DNA from 2 places in the Janthinobacterium sp. GMG2 genome. Region 2 is predicted to be linked to the other one. Evidence: predicted binding sites of a transcription regulator. Region 2 holds the regulator's gene; the other holds the start of a gene.
What was found. Region 2 encodes HrcA, which represses chaperone genes, less so after heat shock. Its sites were predicted from a motif close to TTAGCACTCNNNNNNNNNGAGTGCTAA; they were not measured.
Positions count from the first base shown of each region.

Region 1: the regulator HrcA is predicted to act here: its motif matches at 4,724-4,750, upstream of groES (co-chaperone GroES).

Region 1 is NZ_JAXAWA010000001.1:829,480-837,054, forward strand. It holds gene SKZ59_RS03710 (oligopeptide:H+ symporter) at 1-1,007, opposite strand, end outside; gene SKZ59_RS03715 (GNAT family N-acetyltransferase) at 1,125-1,682, opposite strand; gene SKZ59_RS03720 (hypothetical protein) at 1,770-2,282, opposite strand; gene groL (chaperonin GroEL) at 2,493-4,142, opposite strand; gene groES (co-chaperone GroES) at 4,193-4,483, opposite strand; gene SKZ59_RS03735 (hypothetical protein) at 5,018-5,764, shown strand; gene SKZ59_RS03740 (hypothetical protein) at 5,921-6,184, shown strand; gene SKZ59_RS03745 (cell division protein ZapA) at 6,184-6,495, shown strand; RNA gene ssrS (6S RNA) at 6,550-6,727, shown strand; gene SKZ59_RS03755 (EVE domain-containing protein) at 6,818-7,282, shown strand; gene SKZ59_RS03760 (GGDEF domain-containing protein) at 7,279-7,575, opposite strand, start outside.
Region 2 is NZ_JAXAWA010000001.1:128,280-135,854, reverse strand. It holds gene SKZ59_RS00600 (CaiB/BaiF CoA-transferase family protein) at 1-204, shown strand, start outside; gene SKZ59_RS00595 (barstar family protein) at 323-649, opposite strand; gene dapB (4-hydroxy-tetrahydrodipicolinate reductase) at 658-1,467, opposite strand; gene SKZ59_RS00585 (outer membrane protein assembly factor BamE) at 1,487-2,128, opposite strand; gene fur (ferric iron uptake transcriptional regulator) at 2,324-2,755, shown strand; gene hrcA (heat-inducible transcriptional repressor HrcA) at 2,804-3,820, opposite strand; gene SKZ59_RS00570 (HAD family hydrolase) at 3,923-4,648, opposite strand; gene SKZ59_RS00565 (hypothetical protein) at 4,893-5,492, shown strand; gene SKZ59_RS00560 (hypothetical protein) at 5,534-6,115, shown strand; gene mmsB (3-hydroxyisobutyrate dehydrogenase) at 6,303-7,205, opposite strand; gene SKZ59_RS00550 (enoyl-CoA hydratase/isomerase family protein) at 7,325-7,575, opposite strand, start outside.

The DNA.
Region 1 (7,575 bases), 700 kb from region 2:
GGGTTCAGCGCCTGCATCTGCGCCGGCAGGAACCAGCTTGGTTTTTCCATGGTGTTCGCCTGCACGATCCACGTCGAGGCCTTCTGGTCGAACAGCGAGAAGAACGGCGTGACGAGGGCGAAGATGACGAGGATGCGCAGCACTGCGCGCACGCCTTCGACGGCTTCGTCAGGGTGGATGCCACGTGCGCGTTCCAGCTGCATGGCCGTGCCGATGCTGCCGAAGGCCAGCAGCAATACCAGCGCGGTACACGCGGAAATCACGAAGCCCCATTCGGGAATGCTGTAGAACGCATACAGGGCGCCGATCACGCCGACGTAGGCCACGTACAGGCCGGGACGCGAACCGCCATCGACGCGGGCCAGCAGGGCCGTGCGGGCCACGCGGGTAAACGAATCGGGGTTCGGCGGTGCTGGCGGCACGTGCACGTATTTCTTGGCGCCCATCCAGAAGACGATGGTGGCGGCCAGCATCATCAGGCCGGGGATGCCGAAGGCGATCGACGGGCCATACTTTTTCAGGAACAGCGGCATCAGCAGCGAGGCGAAGAAGGAGCCGAAGTTGATGATCCAGTAGAACAGGTCGAAGACCAGCTTGGCCTTGTGCTTGTTGGTCTGGTCGAACTGGTCGCCGACAAACGAGGCCACCAGCGGCTTGATGCCGCCGGAACCGAAGGCGATCAGGAACAGGCCGAAATAGAAGCCGTTGACGCTGTTTTCAAACAGGGCCAGACAGGCATGGCCGGCGCAATACACGAGGCTGAGCCAGAAGATGGTGTTGTATTTGCCGAAGAAGCGGTCGGCCAGCCAGCCGCCCAGCAGCGGGAAGAAGTACACGCCGATGACGAAGGTGTGGAACACGTGCTTGGCTTCGCCCGTGCGCTGGTCGATCGGGATCATCAGCAGCAAGGTGCTGATGAGGAATGGCGTCAGGATGTTGCGCATGCCATAAAAGCTGAAGCGTTCGCAGCCTTCGTTGGCGATGATGTACGGTATTTGCCGGGGCATTTTGCCCGTGGCGGTTTGTGTCTCGGCCGATGACATTGGCTCTCCCCAAGTTTTTTTTGTAAGCCGCGATGCTAAGGCCTGCCGCGTTTGCTTGCAACAGAAAAAACGGCCTGTCCGCTATTTCGCAGGGATTTGTAAGGTATTGATTTTCATAAAGACATTACTTTCGGCACTTGCACGGGCAGGGCGGGGCAGCAACAGTTGCATTTGCAGCATGCCATCCGATGCGGGACCGTCCTCCATGGTAAAACCGCAGCCCAGGTACAGGGTCAATGCCGCGTTGTTGTCCTGTGCCACGGCCAGGCGCACGCGGGCCAGTTCGGGCACGCCGCAGGCGTGCGCGATGGCGGCCTGCACCAGTTGCCGTCCCGCGCCGTGTCCGCGTGCCTGCGGCGCCACGTACACGCTCCACAGGCTGGCCTTGTCATGCACGACGGCGATCGGTTCGCGGCGCAGGCCGGCAATGCCGATCAATTGTTCCTTGTCGAAAGCGCCAAATATTATTTGGTGCGATGTGGTGCACAAGCGCTCGGCTATCCGTGCCAGCGGCAAGCCGCTTTCCGCCGCATGCGTGGTGCAGAAGGCGGCGGGCAGTTCGGCGATGCCGGCCAGGCGCAGCGCGCGGTAGGCGCTGGCGTCGTCTGGCGTGAGGGGGCGGACAGTGATGGCGGGCATGTGGGCGAGTATCGGTCTTCGATGCCAGAAAGTAAAGCTTGCGCTGCAACGCCAGCGTCCCGCCGCAAGGCTCGCCGGTGTAGGGCGTTACTGCGTGGCGATGCGCTGCATGGGCGCGTTGTCCTTGCGCCATTGTTCCAGGCTGATCAGGTCGCCGCTGACGGTGTCGTCGACGAGGATGCGCTTGCCGTCGGGCGTGACGACGAAACTTTCCCAGCGGTGCGCCGCATCGGGCGTGCTTTCGAAAAAGCTCAGCTGATAGCAGGCGACGCCATCGACGAGGCGCGTCTCGGGCGACGTTTCCATCACGGCGCCGTGCGCGCGGCCGCCCGAAGCCTTTTCGATATGCGCCGACCAGGCCTTGATTTCCGGCAAAGCCAGCAAGGCATCGACGGCGCGTGCGTTCTGTTCTTGCGCCGTCGTCTGGCTGCTTGAGGCCTTGGCATGGTCACCGTGCGGCGCGGATTGCTGGTGCAGGTAGAAAGCGCCGAGGCCGGCGGCCAGCAAGCCGGCCAGGATGCCGGCGATGATGGTGGTTTTGGAAGAAGAGGCGCGTGGCGGCATGATGGTGGGATGAGAAAGAACGACGATGGCGGCCATGCTAAAGCAAAACGGGCAGGCGGGCAATCGCCGGGCTTGCCAACGGGTTTGCCAAACGGGTTTGCCAAATTCATAGACGAAAAAAAGCCACCTTCCGTAGAAGGTGGCTTTTGGGGCCGCCGGGGAGGGGCTGACAGCTTTTGGTCTGCCAGCCCTGTCCCGGCGTATGCGGCCAGTCGCGCCGTCGCCTGCGCGACTGGCCGCCGGACATTACATCATGCCGTCCATGCCGCCCATGCCGCCCATACCACCCATGCCGCCGCCCATGCCGCCGCCTGCTTTGTCGTCAGCGATTTCGCAGACCATGCAGTCGGTCGTCAGCATCAGCGAAGCGATCGAAGCGGCGTTTTGCAGCGCCGAACGGGTCACTTTGGCTGGGTCCAGAACGCCCATTTCAACCATGTCGCCATACGTGCCGTTGGCAGCGTTGTAGCCGTAGTTGCCCGTGCCAGCCAGTACGGCTGCCACGACGACCGAAGCTTCTTCGCCAGCGTTTTGCACGATCATGCGCAGTGGCTCTTCCATTGCGCGCAGGACGATCTTGATACCAGCGTCTTGATCAGGATTGTCGCCCTTGACCGTGATGTTGGCGCGTGCGCGCAGCAGGGCTACGCCGCCGCCTGGCACGATGCCTTCTTCCACGGCAGCGCGGGTAGCGTGCAGTGCATCTTCAACGCGGGCTTTTTTCTCTTTCATTTCGACTTCGGTGGCTGCGCCAACCTTGATCACGGCAACGCCGCCAGCCAGTTTGGCGACGCGCTCTTGCAGTTTTTCACGGTCGTAGTCCGAGGTCGCTTCTTCGATCTGTACACGCACTTGTTTCACGCGTGCTTCGATCGAGGCAGCTTCGCCGGCGCCATCGATGACGATGGTGTTTTCTTTGCCCACTTCGATGCGTTTCGCTTGGCCCAGTTCGGCCAGGGTCACTTTTTCCAGGGTCAGGCCGACTTCTTCAGCGATCACTTGGCCGCCGGTCAGGACAGCGATGTCTTCCAGCATGGCTTTGCGGCGGTCGCCGAAGCCAGGGGCTTTCACTGCGCAGGTTTTCAGAATGCCGCGGATGTTGTTCACAACCAGGGTCGCCAGCGCTTCGCCTTCGATGTCTTCTGCGATGATCAGCAGTGGACGGCCAGCTTTTGCGACTTGTTCCAGTACCGGCAGCAGGTCACGGATGTTCGAGATTTTCTTGTCGCACAGCAGGACGAATGGGCTGTCCAGTACGGCAACTTGTTTCTCTGGGTTGTTGATGAAGTATGGCGACAGGTAGCCGCGGTCGAACTGCATGCCTTCAACGATGTCCAGCTCGTCGTTCAGCGACTTGCCGTCTTCCACGGTGATGACGCCTTCTTTACCGACTTTTTCCATCGCTTCAGCGATACGCTCGCCGATCGAGTAGTCCGAGTTCGCCGAGATCGCGCCTACTTGGGCGATTTCTTTGGTCGTGGTGCAAGGACGGGCGATTTTCGCCAGTTCTTCGACGGTGGCTGCAACAGCCTTGTCGATACCGCGCTTCAGGTCCATCGGGTTCATGCCGGCGGCAACGAACTTCATGCCTTCGCGCACGATGGCTTGTGCCAGCACGGTTGCGGTGGTGGTGCCGTCGCCGGCGTTGTCGCTGGTGCGGGAAGCAACTTCCTTGACCATTTGCGCGCCCATGTTCATGAGCTTGTCTTTGAGTTCAACTTCTTTCGCTACCGACACACCATCCTTGGTGACGGTAGGGGCGCCGAACGAGCGCTCCAGAACCACGTTGCGGCCTTTCGGGCCCAAGGTGACTTTGACTGCGTTGGCGAGGATATTGACGCCTTCGACCATCTTGGCGCGCGCTGCGTCGCCGAATACTACTTCTTTAGCTGCCATGTTCAATTCTCCTGAGTTTCGGGATGTATCTGTCTACAACGTGGAAACAATTACTTGACGACGATCGCCATGATGTCTTCTTCGCGCATGACCAGCAGCTCATCGCCGTCAACTTTGACGGTTTGGCCAGCGTATTTGCCGAACAGGACGCGGTCGCCTACTTTGACATCCAGAGGACGGACTTTGCCGTCGTCGAGAATCTTGCCATTGCCTACGGCAAGGACTTCGCCTTGATCCGGTTTTTCAGCAGCTGCATCAGGAATGATGAGGCCGGACGCAGTTTTGGTTTCCTGGTCGAGGCGTTTGACGATGACGCGATCGTTCAATGGGCGCAGATTCATACAAAACTCCTTAAAGTTCAATGGATAGGTGTTGCTAAATGAATACATGCCTGGCACAGCGCCAGACCTGCTTTCAGTGACCGCCGTTGAAAGCAGCCCGCAACGGTCAAGCAAACCCCATGTCATCGAGTGCGTGCCAGCTAGGCAGTGGTGGCATCGCGGCGTCGCCCGCCGCGTAGCGTTCCCTGCTGTTGCCCGGCAGACACCATCATGTCCTGAGGATTGCTACGAAAGAGTTTGTTAGCACTCTCTACTAACGAGTGCTAATTATAGGGACGGTAGGGGGCTTATTCAAGGGCTTATTCTCCGGGAAGATAAGCTTAGACGTTCTGCGCAGCCTGCATTTACGCAGGGTTTGCGCAAACGCAAGCCTCGTTCCCGGGCGTCAGCAACAGGCGCGACTCTAGCATGCCCGTCAGGCGAACGGCGTTCCTGTACGCACAGGAAACACAGTTTTACTATGGACTTTGATAAGATGATTGTAATTGCATATCAATATCGCCACACATCCTTATCTGCAGCAGAAAGCACACCATGCCATTGACCACTTCCCATCCCGCCCTGCGCCTGTTGGGCGCCACTGTCATCGGTCTCGCCTGCCTGGGCAATGCCGCCGCGCAAACGCCCACCATCGTCGACGAGATCACCGTAGCCGCCCTGACGCCGCAGCAAAAGGAAATGCTGCTGGGCGACCTGTTCAACGATCTGAACAAGGATGACGACGACCAGGAAGCGCACGTGTGGGACAACGGCGGCGACCGCGGCGTGCTGGTCAAAGTCACATATAACTTCAGCAACTCCGGCATGACGGAACACAGCCTGAAGGCGCACATCTGCCGCGACCTGAAATTCGTCGTCACGGCGGGCGGCAAGTCGCAGGACCTGAGCCGCCGCACCTGTTCGCAGAACAGCGGCCGCTGGGATGTGCAGGGCAAGGATCCGGCGCCCGTCGTGTATCCGCCTTTCCTGTCCGACGTCACCATCGCCAAGCTGAATGCCAAGGAAAAGCAAGCCCTGTTGACGGCCGCCGTGCGCACATTGAAGGATGAAGAGGATGGCAAGACGCGCCAGTGGAGCAACAAGGGACTGGGCAATGCGGTACCGCTGGCGGTGCGCCTGACGCCCTCGGGCACGGACGGCAAACCTGGTAGCTACGGCCGTACTTGCCGCGATTTGACGATGGTGCTTGACGGCAAGAGCGGACAACAGACGCTGACGCGCCGCTCTTGCGAAAACCGCTATGGCGGACTCGATATCGAACCCGATTACGTCGACGAGTAAAACGCTGCCATCGCGGCGCTGGCAGATGCGCGCACTTGGCGAAAAGCGCCGGAAAAAGCGTGTATTTCACGGCAACTGACCTGCATTGATGTAAATATGTGTGACAGCGGCGTGATTCGATTGACGCCCATGGAGCGTCCGCCCTATAGTGGCGGGATGATTTCCGAATTCAACGAATTATCCGACAAAATAGGCCTGCTGGCCGAAATGACCCATGCGCTGCGCCGTGAAAACGCGCAACTGCGCAAGGATAACGCCGCGCTGGCCGCCGAGAACGCGCTGTACGTGCAGCGCATGCGCGAGGCGCAGGAGCGGGTCGAAGCCTTGCTGGAAAAAATTCCCGAACTGGTGCAAGCCGGCCTGGAGCAAGCCGCTTCGGAAGCGGGCGCCTATATTGCCGAGAACGAGAAGGAAGCGTGATGCCGCGTGTCGATGTCAATATCATGGGCCAGTCCTACAGCATGGTGTGCCGCGACGGCGAAGAGCGTGCGCTGCGCGAAGCGGCGATCTATCTCGATAGCAAAATGAAAGCCATCCGCGACGCGGGCAAGGTCAAGGGCAACGACCGCATCGCCGTGCTGGCCGCCTTGGGCGTGGCCGCGGAGTTCCTCTCCGTGAAGTCGCCGCAAGGTCCGCTGTCGGAATTGACGATCCTGGAAGTGAAGCAGAAAATCTCGGCCATGCATACTGTCCTTGATAGCGCTCTGACGCCCCAGGAAAACCTTTTTTAAGCGTGCACGCGACGATTTGTCTTTGCGATGCGCGATCAAAGGAGTAAACTTGGGTCTACCCTGCGGTGTTCGCGATTGCCATATATTCCTTGAACCATTTATGCGCATCGGTTGCGAATTTTGTTTGATGGGAGTGAGCGTCGCTCGTTCGACGAACCCGAAATTGAACTAACGTGACCACCTTGAACCGTTTGGTTCGGGATGCCGGCATAGCGGCACAGGCGGGGCCCAATTCGCAGTAACTTGGTAGTACAACTGAAAACGGTTGCAGCATTGATGCGCAACCGTTTTTTTACGCCTGTCACTTTGATACGGAGTCTGCATGAAACAATACTGGCTGATGAAATCCGAACCCGATGAAGTGAGCATCGACGACCTGATGGCGGCGCCCCAGCACACCATGCCGTGGTTCGGCGTGCGCAACTACCAGGCGCGCAATTTCATGCGCGATGGCATGCAGCCAGGCGATGGCGTGCTGTTCTATCACTCGAGCTGCCCGCAGCCGGGCGTGGCGGGCGTGGCCGAAGTGGCCAGCGGCGCGTATCCCGATCACAGCCAGTTTGAAGAGGGTGGCAAATATTTCGACCCGAAGGCCACACAGGAACAGCCGCGCTGGATCAGTGTCGACGTGCGCGGCGTGAAGAAGACGGCGCTGCTGCCCTTGTCCGAGATGCGCCAGATGCCGGAACTGGAAGACATGCTGCTGCTCAAGAAAGGCAGCCGGCTGTCGATCACGCCCGTGACGCCGGCGCAATGGAAAGTGATTACCAATAAGCTGAAAGGCTAGCTTTCGACCCGGTTGCGGCCATTCTGCTTGGCCCGGTACAGGGCCTGGTCGGCGGCGGCCAGCAATTGTTCCGGCGTCTGGCCGCCGTAACTCAGTGCCAGGCCGATGCTGGCCGTCACCAGGCCGCCGCGCGACGGCGCGTGGACGATGGCGGCCGCGGCGATCGCTTCCTGCATCTTGTGCGCCACGGCCAGCGCGCCGTCGCCATCGGTGGCGGGCAGGATGGCGGCAAACTCCTCGCCGCCGAAGCGTGCCGCCAGGTCGCTGGCGCGTGGCAGCGCGGAATGCAGGGC
Region 2 (7,575 bases):
GCGCGTGGCTTGAAAGTGGAGATGCCGCACCCGACGGCGGGCACGGTGGCGCTGGTGGCCAATCCCGTGCGCCTGTCTCAGTCTCCGGTGCAATACCGTTTGCCGCCGCCGTTGCTGGGGCAGCATACGCAGGAAGTGCTGCAACAGTGGCTGGGATTGGACAGTGCGGAAATTGACGGCTTGCGTGAGCGCAAGGTGGTGTAAAGATTGATTGGAAGAACGTAGGTCGGATTAGCGCTTGCGCGTAATCCGACACCGCACCCAGCGCCAACAATGTTGTCGGATTACGGCCCGCAGGGCCTAATCCGACCTACGATTCTATTTACTTGAGTACCAGCTTCAACGCCGGCTTTTCGCCGTAATCGTCGTAGCGCTCATTGATGCCGGCGATACAGAACGTGATTTCTTCCAGTAAATCAGGCACTTGCGCCTTCATGGTCTCCGCATCCTGCACAACAATCTCGAGCACTTCGTTCGGCTTCAAACGGAATTGCGTCATGTTTTCGTCATCGCGCAAATAGCTGAGGCAATCGACCCAGGCATCCATGCTGTTGCCGTAGAACTCGGGGAAACCGAAGGCTTGCACGCATTGCGCGTGAAAGCTCGCTTCGTCGCTGATGTCTTTTCCATTCAGGATGGCAGTGGCCATGGTGCTCCTCAGCTCTTCAGCGACAGCACATCCTGCATGTCGAACAGGCCGGTCGGCTTGTCGGCCAGGAAACGCGCGGCGCGCAGGGCGCCGTGGGCGTAGGTGACGCGGCTGCTCGACTTGTGGCTGATCTCGATGCGCTCGCCGATGCCGGCAAACAGCACCGTATGGTCGCCGACGATATCGCCGCCGCGGATGGTGGCAAAGCCGATGGTCGACGGATCGCGTTCGCCCGTCACGCCTTCGCGGCCGTAGACGGCGCATTCCTTCAGGTCGCGGCCCAGGGCGCCGGCCACCACTTCACCCATTTGCAGGGCGGTGCCCGATGGCGCATCGACCTTGTGGCGGTGATGCGCTTCGATGATTTCAATGTCATAACCTTCGGACAGGCTTTTCGCGGCCAGTTCCAGCAGCTTCATGGTGACGTTTACGCCCACGCTCATGTTCGGTGCGAACATGATGGCCGTCTTTTCGGCGGCGGCGGCAATGGCGGCCTTGCCAGCGTCATCGAAACCGGTGGTGCCGATGATCATCTTGATGCCGTGCTCGGCGCAATACGCCAGGTGCTGCAAAGTGCCTTCAGGGCGCGTGAAGTCGATCAGGTAATCGGCGCCGGCCAGGCCGGTGGCCAGGTCGGACTCGATCAGCACGCCGGCAGGCTTGCCGAGGAAAGCGGCGGCATCCTGGCCGACGGACGGTGAGCCGGCGCGGTCGAGCGCGCCAGCGAGCACGGCGTCGGGCGCGTTGCTGACCGCTTCGATCAGGATATGGCCCATGCGGCCGCTGGCGCCAGCGATGGCGATTTTCAGTTCAGTCATTTTATTCTCTTACAACAGCTTATTTGATGGGTTCGGCAGCAGGTGCAGGTGCCGGCTCGGCGGCAGGCGCCGTTGCGGGTGCAGGGGCAACTTCAGGCTTGCTCACAGGAATAGCGGGGGCGGCATCGGCCGGCACCGGCACGGCGCTTGGCGCCACGGGCGATGGCACGACGGCGGCAGGCACGTCGGCCTTGGCGACCTTGGCGAATGGCGACGGACCGGCGATACGGTCGATGTATTCTTTCTCCGTCGGCAAGTTGCCGCCTTCGAAACGTTCCACTTTGCCATCCTTGCCGAAGTACACAACCACGCGGCTGCTGGTGGTTTCGCCACTGCCCCGGGCCAGGCGGAATGGGTAATCCCAGCGGTCGGCATGGAAGATATCGGTCAGCAGCGAGGTGCCGAGGACGAAACGCACCTGGTCGCGCGTCATGCCCACTTTCAACTGGGCCAGCATCTCTTCGGAGACAAAGTTGCCTTGTTGAATGTCAGGACGATAGGGCGAGAAAAACCACATGAATTTTTGCAGCGGCGTAATAGTGGTCGTTTGTGCGCCCTGTTCGGGGACCAGTTCCTTGCCTTCTTTTTGAGCAGCTGCCGGCTTTTCGCCAAGGATGCCACGGCTGGCGCAGCCGGACATGGCCAGCGCGACACAGACCATGCCTGCCACGACTGGTGCTCGGAATGAAATACGGTGCCAGAGAGATGGCAATACAGCCGGTGTTACGCGCATAAATGACCTCAATTTGATGAACAAAACGCCAGGAGTGGCCGGCCTGCCAAAAAATGCATATTTTGGCACTCCCCGCTAAAACGCTATATGATAAAGCACCTGACCCACATACGAGCAACAAACATGAGTAACAATCCTAGTGATCTCAAGGCAAGCGGCCTGAAAGCCACCCTGCCACGGCTGAAGATACTCGATATCTTCCAGAGTAGCCCGGTACGCCACCTGACGGCGGAAGACGTCTACAAGATTCTGCTGGCCGATAATATGGATGTCGGCCTGGCAACTGTCTACCGCGTCCTGACCCAATTCGAACAGGCAGGCTTGCTCAACCGCAACCATTTTGAAACCGGCAAGGCGATTTTCGAACTCAACGAAGGCTCCCACCACGACCACCTGGTGTGCCTCGACTGTGGCCGGGTCGAAGAATTCTTCGACGAAGAAATCGAAATCCGCCAGCAAAAAGTGGCCGAAGAGCGCGGCTTCAAGATCGCCGAACACGCGCTGGCCATCTACGGCAACTGCACCAAGACGGCTTGCCCGCACAAAACCGCCTGATTCGTTCCGGCCGCTCCCATGGAGCGGCTGGCGCATCAGGCAGTACGATCAATGATGGCTGAGCGCGCTTGACAGCAACTTGGCCGTGATATCGACAATCGGGATGACGCGCTCGTAAGCCATGCGCGTCGGTCCGATCACTCCCAGCGTTCCCACGATCTTGCCGTTGACTTCATACGGCGCCGTCACCACGCTCATTTCATCCATCGGCACCAGGTTCGATTCGCCGCCGATGAAAATCTGCACGCCCGTCGCCTTGCTCGACACGTCGAGCAGCTGCATCAAGCCCGTTTTTTGCTCGAACATATCGAACATCTGGCGCAGCGAATGCATATTCGATGACAGATCGCTCACGCTGAGCAAGTTGCGCTCGCCGGAAATCACCATGTCGTCGCTATGGTCGGCCATCGCCTCGCTGCCAGCCTCCACGGCCGCCTGCATCAGGCTGCCCATGTCGTCGCGCAACTGGCGCAGCTCGCCCTGCAGGCGCACGCGCACGGCGTCGAATGACAGGCCGCCATAGTTCTGGTTGATGTAGTTGGCCGATTGCACCAGTTGCGCCGGCGTATAGTCGGCCTCCGTCAGCAATAAACGGTTCTGCACGTCGCCGCCGGGCGCGACGATGACGAGCAGGATGCGTTTTTCGGACAGGCGCAGAAATTCGATTTGCTGGAACACGGATTCGCGGCGCGGGCTGAGCACGACGCCGGCAAACTGCGACAGCGACGACAGCATCTGCGCCGCGTTGGCGATGGTTTTTTGCGGCTGCGGCGTCTGCAGGCGCATGCGCGACTCCACCAGATGCTCGTCCAGATGCCGGACAGTCAGCAAGGTGTCGACAAAGATGCGGTAGCCACGCGGCGTGGGGATGCGTCCGGCCGAGGTATGCGGACTGGACACATAACCGAGCTCTTCCAGGTCAGCCATGATGTTGCGGATCGTGGCTGGCGACAGGTCGAGGCCGGAAATTTTCGACAAGGCGCGCGAACCGACCGGCAGGCCGTCGGCGATATATCGCTCGACCAGGGCTTTCAGCAGTGTTTGGGCACGTGTATCGAGTTGCATGGTGTTTTATTTAAGCAAGTATTTTATTAAGCAAGCGGCAACGAAAGCGGCCGAACGTGCATCAACAGCGCCTATTATGCACGTTCGTCCGCCCGGCGGCGATCAATCTTCCAGTTGCCCCTGCAGCCACAGCAGCAATTCATCAAAGTTGGCGCAGATGGCGTCGGGCTGCACGCCGGCGGCCAGGTGGGCGTCGCCACCCTTGCGGTTCATCCACACGGCACGCATGCCCGCCCCTTGCGCCCCCGTCACATCGAAATACAGATCGTCGCCGGCATACACGGCTTCATGGGGCGCCACGCCCAGCGCGGCGCAACCGGCCAGGAAGATGCTGGCGTCGGGCTTGGCCACACCGAAATCGCTGGCGGCGATCGATACCTTGAAATGCTGCGCCAGGCCGATAATTTCAAGGTCCGCATTGCCATTCGAAATGGAGCCGACCAGCATGCGCTGGCCCATCCAGGCCAGGCCAGGCAACACATCGTCATACGGCTGGACGCGATGGCGCGCCGCCAGGAACTGCGCGATGGCGCCATCGACGAGGGCCGGATCCTCGCCGGCGGCCTCGAAGGCGGTCAGCAAGCCCGCGCGGCGCAACTCGATCAGGTTGCCATGAAAATGCGGTTGTTCATTGAGCATGGCTAGCCGGTGCTGGCGCAGCACCTCGATGGAAAACTGCTGCGCCACCTTGGGCGCATGCGTGGCCAGCCAGTCGTGCAGCAGGGTTTCGGCGGCGGCAATCACGGGCGCGATGGGCCACAGAGTATCGTCGAGGTCGAACAGGATGGCCTTGGGCGGCACGGCAGGTTTTACAGGAGCAAGGGACATGGGATTCACGGTGGATGCCGCGCCACAGTGCGCAGCCTGCATCTATTGTCGCACCGATCGCTGCCACCGGCATGGCTGCGCCCCCGTGAAATGGGGCCGGGCCAGCGCTTCCCGGCGAAAAATTGTTACAGGGTGATACAAGGCAAGATCATTCAGCTTGCCAGATAGACTAAAATAGGCGCCATTCCAATGCGGCGCCAGCGTCCGCGTTGCGCTACCCAACCTAATTCGTTTTGGAGAATGTATGAAAAATTTGTACCTGCGCTCGATGCTGGCGGCGGCTTGCGCCGTCACATTGGCAGCCTGCGGCGGCAGCGGCGGCAACCTGTATCTGAGTGGCCAAGTGTCCAATCTGGCAAAAGACGGCCTGATTCTCCTCAATGACGGCGAACGCTTGCCGGTCTCCGCAGGCCAGACCTCGTTTGTTTTCACCAAGCTGGTCAACACCGATGACCGCTACGACATCAGCATCGCACAACAGCCCAAAGGCGCCGTGTGCACGATTACCAATAGCGCAGGCAAGGCATCGAGCTATACCGTGACCACTGCCCTGGTGACTTGCACGACCAATACCTACCCGCTGAGCGGCACGATCACGGGCCTGACCGCCGACGGCTTGACCTTGGCCATTGGCAACGCCAGCACCAGCCCGCTGAAAGGCAGCACGAGCTATACATTCCCGGCTGTCAATGACGGCATCGCCTACAATATTTCCATAGCGACGTATCCAGCGGGCCAGACGTGCAGTTTCGTGGGCTCTGCCAGCGCCAACGGCCGCGATGTCGTCGGGACCATGGGCTCAGCCGCCACGACCGGCGCCACACTGAACTGCACGGCGCAGTAAGCCACGCGATTCGTCACCACTATATTGGATTGGAGAAATACATGAAGTTATCCTGCCTGCGCCCACTCGCCGCGCTGCTGTTGACCCTGGGACTGGCTGCTTGCGGCGGCAAGGCCTCGTATGATGTCAGTGGCACCATCAGCAACTTGAACACCGACGGCCTGGTCCTGGCCAACGGCGGCGTCCCCCTCCCGGTCAAAGCCGGCCAGACCTCGTTTACCTTTGCCAAGCGCATCGACTATGGCACCGACTACAACATCACCGTGCAGACCCAGCCAGCCCACATGACTTGCGCCATCAGTGGCGGGACCGGTTCGGCCGGTCATTACCTGAGCATCCAGGCAGCGGTCGTGTGCACGCAAAATAGCTACACGGTTGGCGGCACGGTGACTGGCCTGACAGCCGACGGCCTGGTCTTGATCAACGGCAATGCGCAAACCACGGTGGCCAAGGGCAGCACGACCTTCACCCTGGCATCGCGTGTTGCCGATGGCGACAAGTATGGCATCAGCGTATTTACCCAGCCAACCGGCTTGAAATGCAGCGTGGCGCCCAACACTGGCGTCGGCGTGATGGGCGAAGCGAACGTGACCACCGTGCAGATCGCCTGCAATCCGGGCTAACGCAGTAACGCTGGCAGCCGCGACGCAGCTGCCAGGAAGAGATATCACTGAAATATATAGTTGATATTCGAAAGATAAATTGGAGTTATATGTGGCGATGCAGCATAATGCATCTGTCTCCTCCAACTCTTCCAAGAATTGGATTTAGCCCGCTTTTACCAGCGGGCTTTTTTTTGCCCAAAATTCCTCAAGCGGGTTTATTCAAGTCCGGCTGCAGCATCTGCACGATGCTGGAGAAATCCTGCTGCGCATAACCGGCTTGCGCATGCATCTGGTACAACTGGCGCACCAGCCCGCCCAACGGCGTGGGCGCGTTTGCCGACAGGGCCGACTGCTGCGCCAGGCCCAGGTCTTTCAGCATCAGCGCCGTGCCGAAGCCGCCCGTGTAATTGCGCGACGCGGGCGTGCCATCCATGACACCGGGCCACGGGTTGTACACTTCCAGGGTCCAGTTGCGCCCCGAGCTCTTGGCCATGATGTCGGACAACACTTTCGGATCGAGGCCATGCGCCACGCCCAGGTTCAGCGCTTCGGCCGTGCCTGCCATCAAGATCCCCAGCAGCATGTTGTTGCAAATCTTCGCTACCTGGCCCGCACCTGCCTCGCCCGCATGGAAGATGTTCTTGCCCATCTTTTCCAGCAATGGACGCGCCTGCTGCAAGGCCGCTTCGCTGCCGCCGACGATGAACGTCAGGGTGCCGGCCGCCGCGCCCGCCGTGCCGCCCGAGACGGGCGCATCGATCATGGCAAAGCCGCGCTCGCTGGCCGCCTGCGCCACTTGCCGTGCCACGTCGGCCGCGATGGTGCTGCAATCGATGAACAGGGCACCGGGCTTGGCCGAATCGAGCACGCCGCCGGCCGCCAGGTACAGCTCCTGCACGTGCTTGTTGGCTGGCAGCATGGTGATGATGGCGTCGGCCGTCTGTACGGCCGCGCTGGCGGAAGCAGCCGCCGTGGCGCCCGCTTCAACGAGGGATGCGACGGCTGCTGGCGCCAGGTCGAAGACGGACACGTGGAAGCCGGCGGCCACCAGGTTGCGGGCCATCGGCGCGCCCATGTTGCCCAGGCCGATGAAAGCGATATGTTGCATGTATGTCTCCTGTAGCGCCTAAAAAAGCCCATGGCGTTGTTGCCTTGCCTCTTCGTACTAGTCGTACTGCCTTCGGCAAGGCGCCTAGCCCTGAGCATTTTTATGCACTACTTAAATGTTTAAATGGGTAAATCGGCCAATGGATGCTGTGTCCACGGCGCGGCAAAATATTCGTCCAGATGCGTTGCGCTGACGTCGGCCAGGCTGGCCGGCTGCCACTGTGGCGCGTTGTCCTTGTCGATCAGCAAGGCGCGCACGCCTTCGCTGAAATCCGCATGGGCGCAGCATTGCACGGCCACGATCAGTTCCAGCTGGAACACTTGCGCCAAACTCATGTGGCGTGTGCGGTCGCGCATGGCCCAGACCAAAG